One region of the Microbispora cellulosiformans genome, then DNA from elsewhere that is predicted to be linked to it. Evidence: predicted binding sites of a transcription regulator. Region 1 holds the regulator's gene; each other region holds the start of a gene.
The links. Region 1 encodes LexA, which represses DNA repair genes until DNA is damaged. Its sites were predicted from a motif close to TCGAACANNTGTTCGA; they were not measured.

Region 1 (7,240 bases):
TCGGTGTCCCCGTCGGTGTCCCCGTCGGCGTCCCCCTCGGCCTCTCCGTCGGCGTCCCCGTCGGCGTCCCCATCAGCGTCACCGTCCGCGTCCCCCAGCGGGAACGGGGGCAAGTCCTGCACCGCCACCTACAAGGTCGTCAACCAGTACAGCGGCGGCTTCCAGGGTGAGGTCACGGTGAAGGCGGGCGGCTCCGCCATCTCGGGCTGGACCGTGAAGTGGGCCTTCCCGAACGGGCAGAGCATCAGCCAGCTCTGGAACGGCACGCTCAGCGCGAGCGGATCCAACGTCACGGTGACGAACATGTCCTACAACGGCGCGCTCGGCGCCGGGGCGTCCACGGCGTTCGGGTTCAACGCGAGCTGGTCCGGCACCAACGGCGTGCCGTCGCAGGTCACCTGCACGGCGAGCTGAGCGAGCGGATCACTTCAGCGCGGCGGCGATCCTGGCCAGGATCTCCTCCAGGATCGGCGCCGACGTCGCGAAGTTGAGGCGGGCGAACGTGTCGCCGCCTCCGTAGTTGGGGCCCGGGTTGAGCCTGACCCGGGCCTCCCGCTCGACGAAGGAGGCGGCGTCGGGGATGCCGAAGTCGAGCCATGCGAGATAGGTGGCCTCGGGCAGGCGGTACCCCACCCCGGCCGGGAGCCGCTCGGCGACGAGCCGGCGGTTGCGGTCCAGGATCGCCAGCACCTCCTCCAGCCACGTGTGGCCGTGCCGCCACGCGGCCACCGTGGCCTCCACGCCGAGGACGCTCGGCGCGCCGTAGAGGTGCGCGGGCTGACGGCCGAGCGCGTCCCTGACGTCCCTGGCGCCCAGATGGGCCACCGAGCAGCGCAGCCCGCCCATGTTGAACGCCTTGCTGGCGGAGGTCAGCGTGACCGTCCGCTCGGGCAGGATCGTGGCGAACGGGATGTGCCGGGCCGGGGCGTACGTCAGGTCGGCGTGGATCTCGTCCGCGATCACCAGCGTGCCGTGCCGGTCGGCGTACGCGGCGAGCCCCTCCAGCTCCTCCCGGGTGAACGACCGGCCCGACGGATTCTGCGGGTTCACCAGAAGGAGCACGCGTACGGGCTCGGCGGGGACCTCGAACCGGCCCTCGGCCGTCAGCGGCATCGGCACCAGGCGGCGGCCCATCCCGGTGACGGTGACGAGGAAGGGGTCGTAGGCCGGGACGTGCAGCGCCACGGCGTCGCCGGGCTCGGTCATGAGGTGCAGCAGCACCTGGAGAGCCTGGTTGATGTCGGTGTAGGACCGCACGTGCGCGGGATCGGCCCGCCAGCCGTACCTCGCCTCCATCCGCTCGGCGAAGGCCTCCGCCAGCAGCCCGGCGGTCGGCTGGTCCAGCCACGCGGGGTAACCGAGATCCGTGGCCGCGCGGCGCGCGACGGCCTCCCGGACCGCCTCGGGCACGGGAAAGTCCATGTCGGCGACCCAGGCGGGGATGACACCGGGCGCGGCCAGGGCCCACTTGATCCCGTCACGGGCGCGGGCGGCCTCCAGGGAGAGCGAGTCGAGTTTCACGGGACTCACCCTAATCGCCAGATATCGGTCATCCGGAGAGTGATCATGCCGGCGTCCCGCGGCGGGACGCCGGCACAGGATCTACAGCTTGCGCAGGACGGCCGTGACCTTGCCGAGCACGGTGGCCTCGTCGCCGGGGATCGGCTCGTAGTTCGGGTTGTGCGGCACCAGCCACACGTGCCCGTCCTTGCGCTTGAACGTCTTCACGGTGGCCTCGCCGTCGATCATCGCCGCGACGATGTCGCCGTTGTCGGCGACCGGCTGCTGCCGCACCACGACCCAGTCCCCGTCGGCGATGGCGGCCTCGATCATCGAGTCGCCGGAGACCTGGAGCAGGAACAGCGTGCCCTCGCCGACAAGCTGCTTGGGCAGCGCGAACACGTCCTCGATGCTCTGCTCGGCGAGAATGGGGCCACCGGCGGCGATGCGGCCGACCAGCGGCACGTACGCCGCGGTGGGCCGGTTGAAGCCGGTCTCCTCCTCGGCGGCGTCCGGGTCGACCCACAGGACCGGCTCGCCGGGGAGCCTGACCTCCAGCGCCCGGGGGCGGTGCGGGTCCCGGCGGAGGTAGCCCTTACGCTGGAGCGCCGTGAGCTGGTGCGACACGCTGGAGGTGCTGGTCAGCTGGACGGCCTCCCCGATCTCCCGCATGGACGGCGGATAGCCGCGCTGCTGGACCGAGTCGCGGATCACCTCGAGGATCTTCCGCTGCCTGGGGGTGAGGCCAAGCGAGTCGCGCCGACGAACCGCGAGGTCGCCGACGCCATTCGCCTGCTCACTTCGGTCACTCACGATGCCACCTCTCAATCCGTGTTCCTCATGTCGCACAGAGCGACCGTACCGCGATTCAAGATCACCGTCAAACAATTGTTCGATATCCAGCGAAATCGCCGATCTCGCCGTTCTCCTCATCGTACGGGAGTTCGATCGATCCCGTGTTCGATTTACCCGATCTTCCTGGCCGGTCGTACGCCCAGCTCAGAAGGAATGGAGAAATCCCGGCGCGAAAATGCCGTACGGCCTATTCCCCCGCGCCCGGGGCAGGGGATGCGCCTGGGGCGCGTGGGGCGACACGCGCGGCGAACAGGAACTTCCCCCGCCACGGCCGGTTCGACTTGCGTTCAAGGACGGGCACTTCTACCGTTGGACCCCAACATCTAGTAGTCACAGCGGTGTAAGTTCACTACACCTTGTGTTCGGGATGTGCGTTCAGGGAGGCGATGAAGTGCACTGTCCGTTCTGTCGCCACCCGGACACACGGGTCGTGGACAGCCGCGCAGCCGAAGACGGGGCGGCCATCCGCCGCCGCCGCACCTGCCCCGAATGCGGGCGCAGGTTCACCACTCAGGAGACCGTGCTGCTCATGGTGAGCAAACGCAGCGGGGTCACCGAGCCGTTCTCCCGGGAGAAGGTCGTCGCGGGCGTACGGCGGGCCTGTCAGGGGCGCCCGGTCGGCGAGGACTCCCTCGCCCAGCTCGGGCAGCGCGTGGAGGAGACCATCCGGGCCACCGGCGCCGCGGAGATCGCCTCGCACGAAGTGGGGCTGGCCATCCTGGGCCCGCTCCGCGACCTGGACGAGGTGGCGTACCTGCGGTTCGCGTCGGTCTACCGGAGCTTCGAGACGCTGGCGGACTTCGAAGCCGAGATCGAGCGGCTCAGGGCGGCCCACGGCGGCGGGGAGTAGCCGCCGGGCCGGCGGGCGGGGCGAGGAGCGAGCCGTGCGGCGCGACGATGAGGGTGTAACGAGCGTGGTCGGAAAGAGGGGCTCCATCGGGCCCCGGGAGGGGGAAGTCATGACGGAGACCGTGAGCGGCACAGAGGCGGGTGCGGGAGGCCGGGGAGCGAGGCGTCCGCGCAAGGGCCTGAAGATGAAGCGCATCTTCACCACCCCGGGCGTCCACCCGTACGACGAGGTCCGCTGGGAGCGGCGCGACGTCGTGATGACCAACTGGCGCGACGGCTCGGTCAACTTCGAGCAGCACGGCGTGGAGTTCCCGGCCTTCTGGTCGGTCAACGCCGCCAACATCGTGACCACCAAGTACTTCCGGGGTGCGGTGGGCACCCCGCAGCGCGAGTCGAGCCTGCGGCAGCTCGTCGACCGGGTGGTGGGCGTCTACACCCGGACCGGCGTCGAGAACGGCTACTTCGCCTCCGAGGAGGACGCGGAGATCTTCGACCACGAGCTCAAGCACGCGCTGATCCACCAGACCTTCAGCTTCAACTCCCCGGTCTGGTTCAACGTCGGCACCCGCTCCCCCCAGCAGGTCAGCGCGTGTTTCATCCTCGCGGTGGACGACACGATGGAGTCGATCCTCGACTGGTACAAGGAAGAGGGTGTGATCTTCAAGGGCGGCTCGGGCTCGGGGGTCAACCTCTCCCGGATCCGCTCGTCCAAGGAGCTGCTGTCCAGCGGCGGCACGGCGAGCGGCCCGGTCTCGTTCATGCGCGGCGCCGACGCCTCCGCCGGGACCATCAAGTCGGGCGGCGCCACCCGCAGGGCGGCGAAGATGGTCGTCCTCGACGTGGACCACCCCGACATCGAGGAGTTCATCGAGACCAAGGCGCGCGAGGAGGACAAGGTCCGCGCGCTGCGCGACGCCGGGTTCGACATGGACCTCGGCGGCAAGGACATCGTGTCCGTCCAGTACCAGAACGCCAACAACTCGGTCCGCGTCTCGGACGAGTTCATGCGCGCCGTGGAGGCCGGATCGAACTTCGGCCTGCGGGCCCGGCTGACGGGCGAGGTCATCGAGGAGGTGGAGTCCCGGTCGCTGTTCCGCAAGATGGCGCAGGCGGCCTGGGAGTGCGCCGACCCCGGCGTGCAGTACGACGACACGATCAACGACTGGCACACCTGCCCGGAGACCGGGCGCATCACGGCGAGCAACCCCTGCTCGGAGTACGTCCACCTGGACAACTCCTCCTGCAACCTCGCCTCGATCAACCTGCTGAAGTTCCTGCGCGACGACGACAGCTTCGACGTCGCGACCTTCGTGAAGATCACCGAGCTGATCATCACGGCGATGGACATCTCCATCACCTTCGCCGACTTCCCGACGCAGAAGATCGCCGAGACCACCCGGGCGTACCGGCAGCTCGGCATCGGCTACGCCAACCTGGGCGCGCTGCTGATGGCGACCGGCCACGCGTACGACTCCGACGGCGGCCGGGCGATCGCCGCGGGCATCACCTCGCTCATGACCGCCGTGTCCTACCGCCGCTCGGCCGAGCTCGCCGGGATCGTCGGCCCGTACGACGGCTACCAGCGCAACGCGGAGCCGCACAAGCGGGTCATGCGCAAGCACGCCGCGGCCAACGACGACCTGCGCACGCTCGACGACATGGACAAGGCCCTGCACGCCGAGGCCACCCGGCAGTGGCAGGAGTGCCTCCGCACCGGGGAGAAGAACGGCTACCGGAACGCGCAGGCCTCGCTGCTGGCGCCCACGGGAACCATCGGGCTGATGATGGACTGCGACACCACCGGCATCGAGCCCGACCTGGCGCTGGTGAAGTTCAAGAAGCTCGTCGGCGGCGGCTCGATGCAGATCGTCAACCAGACGATCCCGCGGGCGCTGCGCCAGCTTGGCTACCTGGAGGAGCAGGTCGAGGCGATCGTCGAGTACATCGCCGAGCACGGTCACGTCGTGGACGCTCCCGGCCTGCGGCAGGAGCACTACGAGGTGTTCGACTGCGCGATGGGGGAGCGGGCCATCGCCCCGATGGGCCACGTCCGGATGATGGCGGCGGTCCAGCCGTTCCTGTCCGGCGCGATCTCCAAGACCGTGAACCTGCCCGAGTCGGCCACGGTGGACGACATCGAGCAGGTCTACCTGGAGGGCTGGCGGCTCGGCCTCAAGGCGCTGGCCGTCTACCGCGACAACTGCAAGGTCGGCCAGCCGCTGTCGATCGCGAAGAAGACCTCCGAGGAGGCGCCCGCCGCGGAGGTCGCCGAGAAGGAGCCGGTCGTCCAGGTCGTGGAGGTCGCGCGCCCGACCCGGCGGCGGATGCCGAACCAGCGGCCCAGCACCACCACCCGCTTCACGGTGGGCGGGGCCAAGGGCTACATGACCGCCTCGTCCTACCCCGACGACGGCGTGGGCGAGGTCTTCCTCAAGATGTCCAAGCAGGGCAGCACGCTCGCGGGGGTGATGGACGCCTTCTCGGTGGCGATCTCGATCGGCCTCCAGTACGGCGTGCCGCTGGACACGTATGTGCAGAAGTTCGTCAACATGCGGTTCGAGCCCGCCGGGATGACCGACGACCCGGACGTCCGGATGGCGCAGTCCGTGATGGACTACATCTTCCGGCGGCTCGCGCTCGACTACCTGCCGTACGAGGACAGGGCGGCCCTCGGCATCTTCTCCGCCTCGGAGCGGGCCGCGCAGCAGCGTGGCGAGGACCCGGGCGCGATCCAGGACGTCGACACCGCCGCGCTGGCGCAGTCGGCGCCCATCGAGAAGCGTGCCGACGCGCCGGTCGAGGGGGTGGCGCAGCCGGCGGCGGCGCCCGAGCCGCGCCGGTCCGGGGCCTCCCTGGAGAGCCACCAGGGCCGTACGGCGGACGCGCCGCTGTGCCTGACCTGCGGCACGAAGATGCGCCCGGCCGGAAGCTGCTACGTCTGCGAGGGCTGCGGCAGCACCAGCGGCTGCAGCTGACCTCGGGTCACACCCCGTGAGGGAAGGGGGCCGGCGGACTCGCCGGTCCCCTTCCTCGCGTGAGATGACCGCAGGGACGGATGCCATCGAAAGTTTCGATCACGATGCGATAGTTTCCGCTTCGAACTGTGAACGGATCATCGGTGCCCGTCGAGTGCCGTGCGTGCGTCGTTCAGTACCGCACGGCCGGGAGGAGCGCCCTCCACAGGCCCGCCACCAAGGCGTTGAACAGGGGAGACGGGCCCGAATCGCGGGTGCTCCTCTCCTGGCACGATGAACCGAAATTTTCGGAATTGTTCCTGATATATTGAGTCAAATCTTTCGGCGTGTTATCTCTGTGAGTGTTCCGATCCGGTGTCGCCCTCGGCATGAGCCCCCACCGACCGCTCAGCGCCGCGCCGCGGCCACGCGACGCCGGCCCTGTCCCGAGGTGCCTTCATGGGCGCACAAACCCCTCGACACCGGAGTAGCCATGCGTAAACACGCCCTCGCGGCCGCACTGCTCGTCGCTCCACTGATCGGGCAGGCACAGCCGGCGGCCGCGTCGACGGTCACCATCGACATCGACAACAGCGTGAAATACCAGAAGATCGACGGGTTCGGCGTCTCCACCGCGTTCCGGCGGAACGAGCTGATCAAGGCCCTGCCGGAGGACAAGCAGCAGGAGATCCTCGATCTGTGGTTCAGCCGTGAGAAGGGGGCCGGGCTCAGCATTCTCCGGCTCGGCATCGGAGCGAGGCCGGCGGGCAGCCCGTACGACCAGATGGTCTCGATCCAGCCGGACGACCCGGGCGGCCCGACGGCGCCACCCAGGTACGTCTGGGACGGTGACGACAACAGCCAGGTCTGGATGGCCAGGGCCGCCCAGAGGTACGGGGTGAACCGCTTCTTCGCCGACGCGTGGAGCGCGCCCGGCTACATGAAGGACAACGGCGACGCGAGGAACGGCGGCACGCTGCTGCCGGAGTGGCAGCGGGCGTACGCGAACTATCTCGTGCAGTACACGAAGTTCTACGCGCGGGAAGGCATCAGGATCACCGACCTGGGCTTCACGAACGAGC
Region 2 (7,240 bases), on a different contig from region 1:
GTCGGTGAAGCCGTCCGGCAGGTGCGGAACGCCGGTCACGGTGAAAGGCACAGGGATCTCCCGGGGAGAAGGGTCCGCCAGAAACGGATGACTCATCCGTTTCACTGTAGCACGAATCGGATGAGCTATCCGGTTATGCTTGGGGCATGCCCGCCGCCCCGCTCCGCAAGGACGCCGCCCGCAACTGGCACCGCATCGTCGAGGTGGGCCGCCGGCTCGTGGACGAGGGAACGCCGATCCAGCTCAACGACGTGGCGCGGGCCGCCTCGGTCGGGGTGGCCACGGTCTACCGGCACTTCCCCACGCCGGAGGCGCTGCTCGAAACCGTCGCCACCCCCGGGCTCGAAGCCCTGGTCGCGCACGCCGAGCGGGCGCTGTCCGGCGGCGATCCCTTGACGACGCTGCGCGACTTCCTCTTCGCGGCCGCCGACGCCCAGATCACCGACGCGTCGATCTCCCCGGTGTTCGCCGCGCCGGTGAACGCCCTTCCGCACGTCGGCGAGTTGAAGGAACGGCTCGCCGTGCTGTTCGGGAAGCTCCTCGACCAGGCTCGCGCGGCCGGCGTGATCGACCCGGGCGTGACCCAGGCCGACATGGTGCCGCTGATGTGCGGGGTGGCCTTCGCGGCGACCGTCCACCCGGCCACCGGCACCGAGGACCGCGCGGCGACCGCCCGCCGTTATCTCACTTTCCTCCTCGAAGGCCTCCGCACCCGCGCATGATCGGCCCCGTTCGGATCATTCGAGGAGGAGACGCATGAATGCGGTTGTCGTACGTCGTCTCGGCGGTGAGGACTGGCGTACCTGGCGTCGTCTCCGGCTGGCGGCACTCGCCGACGCGCCCGCCATCTTCCACGGGGACGTCGAAGAGGAACGGGCATACGACGAGGCGCGGTGGCGCGCGTGGACCGAGGACGGTGTCAAGGTGGCCGCGTTCGACGCCGGCGTGCCGGTCGGTGTCGCCGCGGGCCGGACCTCGGCGGACCGAACCGGGGTCGTGGAGCTCTTCGGCATGTGGGTGCGTCCCGAGGCCAGGGGCGGCCGGATCGCCGAGCGCCTCGCGCTGGAAGTGGTCGCCTGGGCCCGGGAGACGGGACACTCCCAGGTGGAGCTGTGGGTCATCGGCGGCAACGATTCCGCCGAACGGGTGTACCGGCGGCTCGGATTCGAGCGCACGGGCGTGTACGAAGTCCACCCGCACGACCCGGCCCTGCGCAAGTACGTCATGACCAGGGGAACCCGGACTCACCGGTGAGGCGGGGCGGCTGCCGGTCCGAAGAGGCGGTCGAGGTGGTAGCCGACGATCGCGGCGGCGGCCTCGTGGCTGCGTTGCCGGCTGAGGACGCTGGAGGTCAGGCCGTTGGCGAGCGCCAGAAGGGCGGCGACCTCCGTGCGCGGGTCGCGGTCAGGGGTGATGTCCCCGGCCTGCTGCGCGGTGGTGAGCCGGGTGGTGAGGAAGTCTTCCAGGGCGTTGGGCAGCGTGAGCCCGGTCGCGGCGAGGGCCGGGTCGGTGAGCGCGGCGGTGTAGTAGGCGGTCCAGGCCAGGGAGTCCAGCCGGCTCTGCTCGTCGGAGGGAAGGATCGCGCCGAGCACGGCGGCGAAGAGATCTCGCGTGGACGGCCCGCCCGTGGTGGCGGCGGCCCGCTGCCGGACCCGGCGGTCCATGCGGGCGCCCAGCTCGGCGAGGCCGGAGTCGAGCAGGGCCTGCTTGTTCGTGAAGTAGTACTGGACGACGCGCAGCGAGACACCGGCCTCGGCGGCGATCTCACGCATCGACACGGCCTGCAGGCCGCGGGTGCCGGCGATGCGCAGCAGCGCCTCGGTCAACCGCCGCCGCCGCTCGTCGTGGTCCACCTGTTTCGGCATGCGGTTTCCTAGCCCCCGTCCGTGCCGTGCTTCGGCGTCGCGTTCTCGGCCCGGACACGGCCGGGGAAGGTGAGGATCCGTTCGACGACCAGGTCGGGCGCCTCGACGGGCAGCGCGTGCCCGGTGCCGGGCACGATCTCCACCCGCCAGGACGGCGCGACGCCGGCCAGCCGCGCGGCCACCGCCTCCGCGTCGAGCAGCGCGCTGCGGGCGCCCAGCAGCACCTGCACGGGTACGGCCACCTCGCGTATCTGCTCGTCGGTGTAGGCGGGCGGGACGGGCACACGCCGGCGGAAGGACCAGCCGGCCCGCATCAGCTCCACCAGCCCATCCTCGCGCAGCACCCCGTTGTCCACCACGCCGGCCATGCGGTGTCGCGACGCGCGAGGAAGGAGGGAGGCGAAGGCCCCGGCAAGGGCCCACCGGATGAACCGCCCGGGCAACGGCGCGAAGCCGCCCGGGTCCACCAGTGTCAGCGCCGCGACCCGGCCGCCCCCGCCGCGCTGCTGTTCCACCGCGGTCCAGCCGCCGTACGAGGAACCCACCACATGCGCGCGCTCGGCTCCGGCCGCGGCCAGCACGTCGGTGACCCAGCCGCCGACCTCGGCGCCGGTCGCGAGCGGCCGCGTCTGGACCGAGCGGCCGGGTTCGCCGAGCGGGTCGACGGCGAGGACCGGGCGCGTGCGCGCCAGCGGCTCGATGTAGCGGTACCAGGCCAGTGCGTTCCCGCCGGCGCCGGCCAGGAGGACCACGGGATCCCCCGTCGCGGGCCCGGCCCGGAGGATCCGCACACGGCCGGCGCGGGTCTCGACGTCGGCGGCGTCCACCGGCACCGGCCACACCTCGCCGAGCACCCGGTCATAGACGGCGTGGTACCTGTCACGCGCGGAGTCGCCGGTGAAGGCCGACGGCCGGTCGGGTGTACGCATCGTGCACCTCGTCCCCTCTGAATGGATACAGTCGTATCCTAACGCCCACTCGGCAGAACCTGATGCCGGATGGGGGCGTCCTATGGGGTGTGCGGACGCGGATTCGGTGTGTGACGGCGGCGCTGGCCGCGATGACGCTGGCGGCGTGCGGGTCGACTCTGCCCCGCGATCTCGAGACCTGGAACGAGGCCGACGCCATGGGTGGCGAACCCGCCGCGGGGGAGCGCCCGTCGCCCTCCTGCCTGGCGGGTTCGCCGACACCTCGGCCGGGCGCCGGCGAGGACGGCGCGGAAGGTGGAAAGAGCGGCGGAGAGTGGCGGGTCGCGTACTACGACTACCGTGACCGCCTCGCCGGCCTGGCCGTCACCCGCGAGAAGACCGTGTGGGTGGCCGGCACCCGGGTGCCCCACGCCTGCGGGCCCGAGACGAGTGCGCCGCTGCTGCTGCGGGGAGACGGCGGAGGGTGGCGGGAGGTCGCGACTCCGCCGGTGGCCGAGCCGCGTGCCGTGGCCGCCGCCTCCGACCGCGACGTGTGGCTCTTCGGGGATAGGACCGCCGCGCGCTGGAACGGACGGAGGTGGACCACGGCGCCCGGCCTGGGCTGGAGACCGGACCGGGTGCACGCGGCGGCTCCCGGCGACGTGTGGGCGATCGTGAAGGCCAACTTCCTGGACGGAGCCGGGGGAGCCGAGATCGAGGGGTCCTGGAGCTCCCGGGCCGATCTGCGGCACTGGGACGGCGCCGCCTGGCGTACGGCACGGCCGCCGCTGGTCGCGAAAGACGTGGACGGCCTGCCCGGCGGTGAGGTCTGGGTGGCCGGTTCGAGCCGCGGCCGGGCGGCCGTCGCCCGGTGGAACGGCTGGTCCTGGAGCACGGTCCCGCTCCCCGCGGTTCCCGCGCTGCATCGGAACCAGCTCTCCGAACTCGTCGACCTCGCCGTGGACGAGTCGGGCCGGGTGGCGGCCGTCGGCTGGGTCGCGTGGGTCTGCGGCACCGAGGAGGAGGACGTGACCTTCTGCGGCAGCACGCTTCTCCTGCGCCGGGAGAACGGACGGTGGAGCTACAGCCTGATGTCCGACCCCGAGCTCGACCCCCACCTGCGGCTGGAGGCCGACGGCCGGGGCGGGTTCTGGCTGTTCTACGCGAAGAACGAGTGGAACACGGCGGTCCGTCACCTGTCGGGCGGCGAGTGGACGCAAGGGACGTTTCCGGTCGGCCCACTCGGGCACACCCGCCTGGCGTCCGTTGTCAGGGAACCGGGGACGGCGCGCGTCTGGGTGGTGGCGGCGGACGACACCGAGCGTGAGGAGCCGCCGTACCGGGGGAGCGGGATCTGGGTGGCCGGATGACCGGCCGGTGACCGCAGCTCGGGCGTGAGAGGCGGGGTGTGGCGAACGCCTCCCGAAACGGACAGCCGAAGGCGTCGTGCCGACTTGCGTTCGGCCCCCTGTGAACGTATGTTCGAAGTAGCGGCGATTCTGCCCGAATCATCCGCCCGTCTTCCCCCGGGTGGCCACGAAGCCACAGGGAGAAGGAGTCTTGAGCAGACTTTACGGCGATCCGATCGAGGTGTGGGTGCGGGACGGGCAGCCTGTGCAGTTCGTCTGGCGTGACCGGCTCTACACCGTCCGCGAAATCCAGGATCACTGGGTGGTCGCCCGGGAATGGTGGAAGACCTCGGACGCCGATCCCGGGGAGCGGCGCTTCTGGCGGGTGGGGGCGGCGGCCGGCAAGGAGGTGGGGACCTATGAGCTGCGCTTCGACACCGCGAGCGACGGCTGGCTCCTCCTGAGGGCCTGGGATTGATGGGCCTGGAATCGATGGGCCGGGGATCAATGGGGCAGGGACCGATGGGAACGCTCCAGGGGCCGTCCTTCGCTCACCTGCACGTGGCGTCGGCCTTCTCGCTGCGGTACGGCACCGCGTTCCCCGGCGCACTCGTCCGGCGGGCCGCCGAGCAGGGCGCGGACACGCTGGCGCTGACCGACCGCGACGGCCTCTACGGCGCGATCAAGCACGTCCGGGCGTGCCACGAGCGAGGCGTGCGCCCGATCGCCGGCGTGGACCTCGCTCTCGGCGCGGGCCCGCCGGCGGACGGCTCCCTCCCGATCAGGGACGAAGGCCCGTTCGCGGCCGAAGGGCCGTTCCCGGGCGGAGGGCTCTCCTCGGGCGATGGGCTGTTCCCGGCACCGGGCCGGCGTGCCGTACGGAGGACGCCGGGCGAGCCGGCCCGGGTCGTCGTGCTCGCGCGCGCCGACGGCTGGGCCGCGCTGTGCCGTCTCGTCACCGCCGCGCACGCGGCGGGGGAGCGCGGCGAGCCGTACGTCACGCCGGGGATGATCGCCGAGCACGCGACCGGCCCGGACGGCGGGCCACGCCTGACCGTGCTGCTCGGACCCCGTTCCGGCTTCGGCCGCGCGGTGGCGGAGCGGCGCGACGACCAGGCCCGCGCCCTGCTGGCCGCCTGGCGCGCGGTGCTCCCCGATCTGGTCGTCGAGGTCTCCGACCTGTACGGCTACCGCGACGCGAACGTCGCCGCCCGCATGGTCGGGCTGGCCGACTCGATGGGCGTGCCGGTCGTGCTGACCAACGCGGTCCGCTACCTGGACGCCGCCGACCACCAGGTGGGCAACGTGCTCGACGCGGCGCGCAAGCTCGTGCCCCTCGACGGGCGGCACATCGACGACCCCACGGCCCACGCGTACCTGAAGGACGGCGCGGAGATGGCGCGGGTGGCCGCGCGGATCTGCGGCGGCGACCCCGGCCGGGCCGGGCGGCTGCTGGCCGAGACGCGCCGGGTGGCCGAGCGCTGCGTGCTCGACCCCGTCGAGATCGTGCCCATGCTCGAACCCGAGCGGCCCCGGCTGCACCTGCCGGAGGTCGGCGAGGACCCGGTCCCCCTGCTGCGCCACCGGTGCGAGGAGGGGCTGGCCCGGCGGGGCCTGGACCGCTCGGCGGAGGCCCGCGACCGCCTGGCGGCCGAGCTGGGGATCATCGAACGGAAGCGGCTGTCGGGATACTTCACCGCGGTCGTCGGCATCACCGACATGATCCGGGCGATGGGCGTGCGGTGCGCGATCCGCGGTTCGGGGGCCGGCAGCCTGGTCAACTACCTGATCGGCGTCGGCGAGGTGAACCCGCTCGAACACGGCCTGCTGATGGAGCGCTTCCTGTCCGAGGGCCGTCCGGGCCTGCCCGACATCGACCTCGACGTGGAGTCCGCCCGCCGCCTCGACTGCTACCGCGCGATCCTCGGCCGGTACGGCGAGGACCGGGTGGCCTGCGTGTCGATGATGGAGACCTACCGCGCCCGCAGCGCGATCAGGGACGTCGGGGCGGCCATGGGCCTGCCGCCGCACGAGATCGACGTCATCGCCAAGGCGTTCCCGCAGGTGCGGGCGAGGCAGATCAGGGCCGCGCTGTCCGACCTGCCCGAGTTGCGGGACAGCGGGCTGAACGACCGGTCGCTCCAGGCCGTGTTCCGGCTGGCCGAGCGGCTCGACGGGCTGCCCCGGCACATCGCGCTGCACCCCTGCGGCGTGCTGATCGGCAACTCCACGCTGCGCGACCGCACCCCGGTCGAGCGCAGCCTGCTGGAGTTCCCGATGTCGCAGTTCGACAAGGACGACGTCGAGGACGCGGGCCTGCTCAAGCTCGACGTGCTCGGCGTGCGCATGCAGTCGGCGCTCGCCTACGCGATCCAGGAGGTCGAACGGGTCGAGGGCCGGCGGATCGACCTGGAGGCCGTGCCCCGAGACGACCGCGACACCTACGACATGATCCGCCTCAGCCGTACGATCGGCTGCTTCCAGATCGAGTCGCCGGGGCAGCGCGAGCTGGTCGCCAAGCTGGAGCCGCGCACGATGCACGACCTGATCGTGGACATCTCGCTGTTCCGCCCGGGACCGGTCAACTCCGACATGGTCACGCCGTACCTGGAGACCCGGCACGGCTTCAGGGAGGCGCGTTACCCGCACGAGTCGCTGCGCGAGGCACTCCGGGAGACCAACGGGGTGGTCGTCTTCCACGAGCAGGTCATGAAGGTCATCGACGTCATGACCGGGGCGGGGCTGGCGGAGGCGGACCGGGCCCGCCGCGCCCTCGGGACGCCGGAGGGCCGCGAGGCCGTGCGGGCGTGGTTCGTGCCGCTCGCCCGGGAGAAGGGGTACGCCTCCGACGTCGTCGAGCAGGCGTGGAGGGTGCTCGACGCGTTCGGCGGGTTCGGGTTCTGCAAGGCGCACGCGGCGGCGTTCGCGCTGCCCACCTACCAGTCGGCCTGGCTCAAGCGGCACCACACCGCCGCGTTCCTCGCGGGCGTGCTCACCCACGACCCCGGCATGTACCCGAGCCGGGTGATCCTCGACGAGGCCCGCCAGTGCGGCGTTGACGTCCTTCCCCTCGACGTGAACCATTCCGGGAAGACCTGGCTGGTCGAGCGTACGGAGC
Region 3 (7,240 bases), on a different contig from region 1:
CCGGCGGCGTGGACATCGTCCAGCTGCGGGAGAAGGGCCTGGAGGCCCGCGAGGAGCTGGGCCTGCTGGAGGTGTTCCGCGCGGCATGCGACCGGCACGGCGCGCTGCTGGCGGTAAACGACCGGGCGGACGTCGCGTACGCCGCCCGGCCGGACATCCTGCACCTCGGTCAGGACGACCTCCCGGTCCCCGTGGCCCGGGAGATCCTGGGCTCCGGCGTGCTCGTCGGCAGGTCGACCCACTCGGCGGCCGAGGCATCGGCCGCCGCGGTGGAGCCGGGCGTGGACTACTTCTGCTGCGGGCCGGTGTGGCCCACGCCGACCAAGCCGGGCCGTCCGGCGCCCGGCCCCGCGCTGCTGGAGCACGCCGCGAGCCTGGGCACCGACCGGCCGTGGTTCGGCATCGGCGGCATCGGCCCGGACAACCTCGACGAGGTGATGGCGCACGGCGTGCGCCGGGCGGTGGTCGTCAGGGCCGTCACCGAGGCCGAGGACCCCGGAGCCGCGGCCGCGGCTCTCAAGGCGCGCCTGTCGGCCGTCCCGCTGTGAGCCGGGCCGGTCAGGTGCGGCGCGAGGTGGCGGCGACGGCCAGGGCGGCCAGCGCGGCGCGGGCGTCCTCCTCGATCGGCGCCTGTTCGAGGGCGTGCATCGCCTCGTCCAGATAGCGCTTGATCATGTCCTCGCAGTCCGTCAGCGCGCCGGTCTCCTCGATCAGCGTGCGCAGCGACGCGACCCCGTCGGCGTCGAGCCCGGGGTCGCCCAGCAGGGTCCGTACGACGTCCTGCTGGGCGGGGGTGGCCCCGGCGAGCGCCCGCGCGATGAGCACGGTCCGCTTGCCCTCGCGCAGGTCGTCCCCGGCGGGCTTGCCGGTCTCGGCCGGGTCGCCGAACACGCCGAGGATGTCGTCGCGGAGCTGGAAGGCGATGCCGACCCGCTGGCCGTACTGCACGCAGAGGCGGTCGATCCAGGGGTGCCGGGCCCGGGCGGCGAGCACGAGCCCGAGCCGCAGCGGCTGCTCGACGGAATATTTACCGCTCTTGTAAAGGGCCACCCGCAGGGCGCTGTCGAAGGTGCTCTCACCCTGCGCCTGCTCCAGCAGATCGAGATACTGCCCGCACATCAGCTCGGTGAGCATGTAGTCGTGCAGGGGCTGGGCCGCGGCGATCGCCCGGGGGTCGAGGCCGCTGCCGCGCCACATCTCGCCGGACCACACCAGCAGCAGGTTGCCCAGCAACACGGCCGAGCCCTCGCCGAACTGCCGCGCCGACCCGTGCCAGCCCGCGTCCGCGTGCATGCGCTCGAAGCGCCGGTGCGCCGAGGGCATGCCGCGGCGTACGTCGCTCGCGTCCATGACATCGTCGTGGATCAGCGCACTGGCCTGGAGGAGCTCGAGCGACGCGGCGGCGAAGTGCAGGCCCGGCTCGTCTCCGCCCCCGGCGGCGCGCCAGCCCCAGTGGCAGAAGGCGGGACGCAGTCGCTTGCCCCCGGCGAGGAAGTCCTCCGCGGCGGAGAGCAGGACGGCCAGGTGCGGGTCCTCGAAGTGTGGGCGCTGCCGGTCGAGGAACTCCCGGAGAACGCGGTCCACCTCCGTACGGATGTGGTCGAGCGAGGCGGCGGAAGTGGTCATGCATCAGAGAGTAACCGGGGCAGATCCCGACATCACAGCGCAGATCCCCTCTAAATTGGTCAGCTCGCGCTGTTAGGGCAAAACGTCCGTATGGTCCGTTCAGCCGGCCGGTCCACATGGCAAGACCGCGAGGCCGGGGAGCGGCCCGCGCGGTAATCTTTCCCGTATGGCTCTCGGTCTGCCCTCGCGGCTCCCCGATCGTGTCCCGACGGTCCGCGAACTGCTGGCCGCGGGAGAGCGCTCGTTCTCGTTCGAGTTCTTCCCGCCGAAGACCGACGAGGGGGAGCGCCAGCTGTGGCGCGCGATCCGCGAGCTGGAGGCGCTGCGGCCGACGTTCGTCTCCGTCACCTACGGCGCCGGCGGCTCGACCCGCGACCGCACCGTGGACATCGTCGAGCGGCTGGCCCACGAGACGACGCTGACGCCCGTGGCCCACTTCACCGCCGTCGACCATTCCATCCGTGAGCTGCGCCACCTCGTCGGCCGGTTCGCCGACGCCGGGGTGCGCAACATCCTCGCCGTGCGCGGCGACCCGCGTGGCGGCAACCCGCTGGACGAGTGGGTCAGGCACCCCGAGGGCGTCCTGTACGCCGAGGACCTGGTGCGGCTGATCCGCCAGGCGGGCGACTTCTGCGTGGGGGTGGCGGCCTTCCCGTACAAGCACCCGAGGTCGGCCACGATCGAGTCGGACACGAACTACTTCGTGCAGAAGTGCCGGGCCGGCGCCGACTACGCGATCACCCAGATGTTCTTCCGCGCGGAGGACTACCTGCGGCTGCGCGACCGCGTGGCGGCCCAGGGGTGCGACACGCCGATCATCCCCGGCGTCATGCCCGTGACGCAGATGAGCACGATCGCCCGGTCCGAGCAGCTGTCGGGCGCGCCGTTCCCGCCGGAGGTGGCCGAGCGGTTCGCGGCCGTCGCCGACGATCCGGTGGCGGTCCGCCGCCTGGGGATCGAGCACGCCGCCGAGATGTGCCAGACGCTCCTGGACGAGGGCGCCCCCGGCATCCACTTCATCACCTTCAACCGGTCGAGCGCGACCCGCGAGGTGTTCAAGGCGCTGCACGGCGTGCCCGCCGTCGCGGGGTGACCCGCCCGCTCAGTCTTTCGGGAACGGCGCGGGGCCGGGCAACGGCAGCCGCACCCCGGCGATGACGTACTCCTCGTAGCCGCCGGGGAAGACGAACCGGGTCATCAGATCGGCGAAGCCCACGTCGCGATAGAGATGGCGGGCGGCCGTGGGGGCGTCGTGCGTGGACAGCACGGCGGTGCGCTCCGGGCGGCCCTCGCACAGCGCGTGGATCATGCGCCGCCCGACGCCCTTGCCCTGATACTCGGGGCGCACGTGGATCTCGGCGATCTCCAGGGCGTCGCCGAACCACTCGTCGGCCACCACCGGGCCCGCCCGGTCCTGCAGGCCCCCGCGGACGACGTCGTGCCACCACTGGCCGGGGCCGCCGTGGAAGCCGTACGCGAAGCCGGCGATGCCCGGGCCCTGCGGGTCCTCGGCGAGGACGCAGGCGAAGTCGGGATAGGCGGCGTGGTTGCGCATTATCGCCATGCGGCCCGCGAGCTGGTCCGACGGCGGCCGCATGGCGTCCGTGTAGATCTCCAGCACGGTGTCCAGCACCGCCCTGAACGTGTCGGGCCCCACCCGGCGCAGTCGGATCACCCGTCGCACACTAGCAAAGCGGCCCGAGGCCGGTCGCGGACGTCACCCGACCTCGGCGGGCGTGCCCCCGGTGATCCGTACGAGCTCGTCGAAGGACGTGGGGAAGACCGAGTGGGGATGCCCGGCGGCGGCCCACACGACCTCGTGCTTGCCCAGCCAGGTGTCCACCAGCGTCCGCACGGGCGCGGGGTGCCCGACCGGGGCCACGCCGCCGATGGGCTGCCCGGTGTGCTCGCGGACGAACTCCGGCGTGGCCCTGCGCACCTTCGCGGCTCCGACGAGCCGCGCGATCAGGTCGGTGTTCACGCGATGGGCCCCGCTGGTCAGCACCAGCAGCGGCGCGCCGTCCGCGTCGAAGATCAGGCTGTTGGCGATCGCGCCGATCTCGCAGCCGAGCTGGGCCGCCGCCGTGGCGGCCGTCGGCGCGGCGTCGTCCAGCACGACGACCTCACCGGTCACCTGCCGGTCCCGCAGGGCCTGCTCGACTCGGACGACGTTGGGATGCAACTTTTCCGGCACCCGGCCACTCTAAACGGATTGCCAGGACAGACTCGGCCGATTATCGCCACTTGTGATCACACGGCTCGCAATCGGACCGTAAGGTGAGTCCTTTGTTCGGAATCAGGCTTATGAGGGGTTGGTCATGATGAGAGGTCGACGGCGGCCGGCCGTGGCCATGCTCGCCGCCGTGGGGGCGGTGACCTTCGCGACGGCAGGGGTCGCCGGCCCGGCGCGGGCCGCCGCGGTTCCGGCGGGAGCCGTGACGTACGCGACGGCCGGTCTCACCGGTGTGGCGCCGGCGGGTGCGGCGCGAACGCTCACGGCGCCGGCGGCCGGGACGCGGGGAGCGCTGCCCGGACGGGCCGGGTACCCGCCGTTCGAGGCGCCGGGGAAGACGCTCAAGCTCGGCGCCAAGGGCGGCGCGGTGAAGGCGCTGCAAGTGCGGCTCAAGGAGCTCGGCTACGTGCCCGGGAGCGCCGACGGCCGCTACGGCGGGGCCACCCTGACGGCGCTCTGGGCGTTCCAGAAGGTGCAGGGAATCACGCCGACCAGCACGGTCGCCGCCCGCACCTGGAGGGCGCTGGAGAACCCCCGCGCGCCCCGGGTCCTCGTGCCCCGCGGAAAGGCCGGCCGGGTCGAGGTGGACCTGACCAAACAGGTGATGGTTCTGTATCGTTCCGGCGTCCCGGTGCTGATCAGTCACATCTCCAGCGGCAGCGGCGTTCCCTACACCGAGTACGCCGTGTGGAACGGCAAGAGGCAGGTGTTCTCCGGCAGCGCCCGCACGCCGACCGGCGACTACAAGACCACGTGGCGGGCCAGGGGCTGGCACCGGTCCTACCTGGGGCAGCTCTACAACCCGATCTTCTTCAACGGCGGCATCGCCCTCCACGGCGCACTGTCGGTGCCGCTCTACCCGGCGTCGCACGGCTGCGTCCGGCTGCCGATGAACGTCGCCGAGATCCTGCCGGGCATGCTCGGCAAGGGTGTTCCCGTGCACGTCAGAGGCGCCTTCCGGCGATAGCCCGCTGATGGGAGGGCCCCGCGCGACGCGATCGCGCGGGGCCCTTCGTCGTACGTGCCCCCGTCAGTCCTCGAACCCTTGTTCGTTGACAGCCTTGACAGCGGCCATGATCGAATCTATGTTCGATGGAGTGGGCGCGGGACTCGCGGCCTGCGCCCACACCGTCGGATCCGTGCCTACGTCGTCGGCGGAGACGGATACGGCACGGCCCGCGGCGTGGGCCGGACGGGGAGAGGGGAAGCTCCTCGTCCGGCCGCCCACGGGAGCGTGAGAAGGCGTGTGGTCCCGGTGGTGCCCGGGATTACGCGGCCGAGCGAAATTGTCGGTGCTGTCTGCGACTGTGAAGTCACCGGTGGAATTCGCCGGATGCCACGACTCAAGGAGGCGGGCATGACTGAAGAGAACGGTGATCAGCGGACCGGGCCCCGGCTTCCGCAGGCGGTCCTGGCGCGTCTCGCGGACGCCAGGGCGTGCCTCGCGGACGCCACCGTCGGGACCACGCCCGCGGACCGCTACGTGTCGGCCCATCTCGCGGCGCTGCGCGCGGCCGCGGGGATCCTCGCCGCGCGCCCCCGCCCGATGGACGGACGCAGGCGGCGGCTGCGCAGCGCCTGGGAGCTGCTTCCCGAGGCCGAGCCGAAGCTCGCGGACTGGGCGGCCTACTTCGCGATGAGCGCGACCAAGCGAGCGGCGGTCGAGGCCGGAATGGTCCGGGCCGTCACTCAGAACGACGCAGACGAGATCATAGCGGAAGCGGACAGGTTCGTCGGCGAGGTCGAGTCGATCCTCGGCCTGCCCGGCCGCCCCACCCTCCCGATGGCCGGCTGACGCGTCAGGCCGGATCGCGCTCCAGAGGGCAGCTCATGCAGCGGGGCCCGCCCCGTCCCCGGCCGAGTTCGCTGCCGCGGATCGGGATGACCTCGATGCCGTGCCTGCGCAGGTGGTTGTTGGTCGTGGTGTTGCGCTCGTAGGCGACGACCACTCCCGGCTCCAGGGCCAGCACGTTGCAGCCGTCGTCCCACTGCTCGCGCTCGGCCGCGTGCACGTCCTGCGTCGGCGTGAGGACCTTGATGTCGTCCAGGCCGAGGGCCCGTGCGATCGCCCGGTGCATGTCCTCGGGCGGATGGTCGACGACCTTCAGCTCCTTGTCGGTGTCGCCCGGCTCCACCGTGTACGACGGCAGCATGCCGAGCCCGGCGTACTTCGTGAACACCCCCACGTCGACGTTGGTCATCACGGTGTCGAGGTGCATGAAGGCGCGGGTCTTGGGGAGGTCGAGCGCCACGATGCGGGTCGCCGCGCCCGCGCGGAAGAGGTTCGTCGCCAGCATCTCGACCGCCTGCGGCTGGGTGCGCTCGCTCATCCCGACGAGCACGACACCGTCGCCGAGCACCAGCACGTCGCCGCCCTCGATGGTGGCCGGGGCCATGCGGGTGCCGTCGTACCAGACGTCGAACCCCCCGCCGGACGGGTCGCCGTAGCCCGGGGCGAACATCGGGTGCCACCGGTAGACCGCCTCGTAGTTGAGGGTCTCGCGCCTGCGCGCCTTCTTGCGCATGGCGTTGATGGACACCCCGCCGTACACCCAGCAGGAGGTGTCGCGGGCGAACAGGTGGTTCGGCAGCGGCGGGAGGACGAAGTCGTCCAGGCCGAGGGCGTGGAAGACGACCGACCCCGGGTCGCAGCCCAGCTCCCTGATCTCGCGCTTGGTGATCCCGCCGGTCAGGTACGGCGCGAGCGCGGCGCCGTCGAGGGCGTCCAGCGTGTTGCGGATCGCGTCGGCGGCCAGCGGGCCGAACCAGTGCTCGTCGACGCTGCCGTCGAGGATGTGCTTGCGCGCGTCGGGGACCTCGATCACCTCCCGCAGGAGATCGCCGAGGTGGTGCACCGTGACGCCGCGCGCGGTGAGCACCTCGCACCACTCACGGTGCTCCTCCAGCGCGCGCTGCACCCAGAGCACGTCGTCGAAGAGCAGGCCGTCCTTGTTGCCGGGGGTGAGCCGCTTGAGCGCCAGTTCGGGGATGTCGACCAGGACCTGGCGGAGCCTGCCCACCTCCGAGCCCACGAAGAAAGTCATGTCCCGTCCTATCCCCGCATGACAGGAATCACTCGTGAGGTGGCTCCCCGGCGCGCAGGGGACCGACGGGGGCCGCCGCGGCGGCCCGGCGGCCGGAAGGAGCGGTCGGAAGGAGTGGTCAGAAGGACTCGACGGCGCGGCGGGCCTCGGCGTCGAGCACGCCCCAGTTGATGAACTCCTCGGTCAGCTCGACGGGTGACTTGTCGTAGATGACCGCCAGCGAGCGCAGGTCCTCCTGCCGGATGGACAGCACCTTGCCGTTGTAGTCACCCCGCTGGCTCTGGATCGTGGCCGCGTAGCGGGCCAGCGGACCGGCCTTGTCCTTCGGCAGCTGCGA

Region 2: the regulator LexA is predicted to act here: its motif matches at 4,244-4,259, upstream of F5972_RS20165 (DUF6504 family protein).
Region 3: the regulator LexA is predicted to act here: its motif matches at 4,937-4,952, upstream of F5972_RS09425 (SAV_6107 family HEPN domain-containing protein).

Annotation. Positions count from the first base shown of each region.
Region 1 is NZ_VYTZ01000002.1:800,764-808,003, reverse strand. It holds gene F5972_RS07635 (cellulase family glycosylhydrolase) at 1-414, shown strand, start outside; gene F5972_RS07630 (MalY/PatB family protein) at 424-1,521, opposite strand; gene lexA (transcriptional repressor LexA) at 1,603-2,316, opposite strand; gene nrdR (transcriptional regulator NrdR) at 2,747-3,205, shown strand; gene F5972_RS07615 (vitamin B12-dependent ribonucleotide reductase) at 3,315-6,179, shown strand; gene F5972_RS07610 (glycoside hydrolase family 30 protein) at 6,652-7,240, shown strand, end outside.
Region 2 is NZ_VYTZ01000007.1:83,409-90,648, reverse strand. It holds gene F5972_RS20195 (alpha/beta fold hydrolase) at 1-51, opposite strand, end outside; gene F5972_RS20190 (TetR/AcrR family transcriptional regulator) at 147-722, shown strand; gene F5972_RS20185 (GNAT family N-acetyltransferase) at 757-1,254, shown strand; gene F5972_RS20180 (TetR/AcrR family transcriptional regulator) at 1,245-1,865, opposite strand; gene F5972_RS20175 (alpha/beta fold hydrolase) at 1,874-2,794, opposite strand; gene F5972_RS20170 (hypothetical protein) at 2,905-4,143, shown strand; gene F5972_RS20165 (DUF6504 family protein) at 4,334-4,600, shown strand; gene F5972_RS20160 (DNA polymerase III subunit alpha) at 4,645-7,240, shown strand, end outside.
Region 3 is NZ_VYTZ01000003.1:296,382-303,621, forward strand. It holds gene thiE (thiamine phosphate synthase) at 1-548, shown strand, start outside; gene F5972_RS09400 (polyprenyl synthetase family protein) at 559-1,626, opposite strand; gene metF (methylenetetrahydrofolate reductase [NAD(P)H]) at 1,793-2,719, shown strand; gene F5972_RS09410 (GNAT family N-acetyltransferase) at 2,729-3,301, opposite strand; gene F5972_RS09415 (YbaK/EbsC family protein) at 3,344-3,820, opposite strand; gene F5972_RS09420 (L,D-transpeptidase family protein) at 3,945-4,826, shown strand; gene F5972_RS09425 (SAV_6107 family HEPN domain-containing protein) at 5,217-5,654, shown strand; gene F5972_RS09430 (arginine deiminase) at 5,659-6,903, opposite strand; gene bldD (transcriptional regulator BldD) at 7,022-7,240, opposite strand, start outside.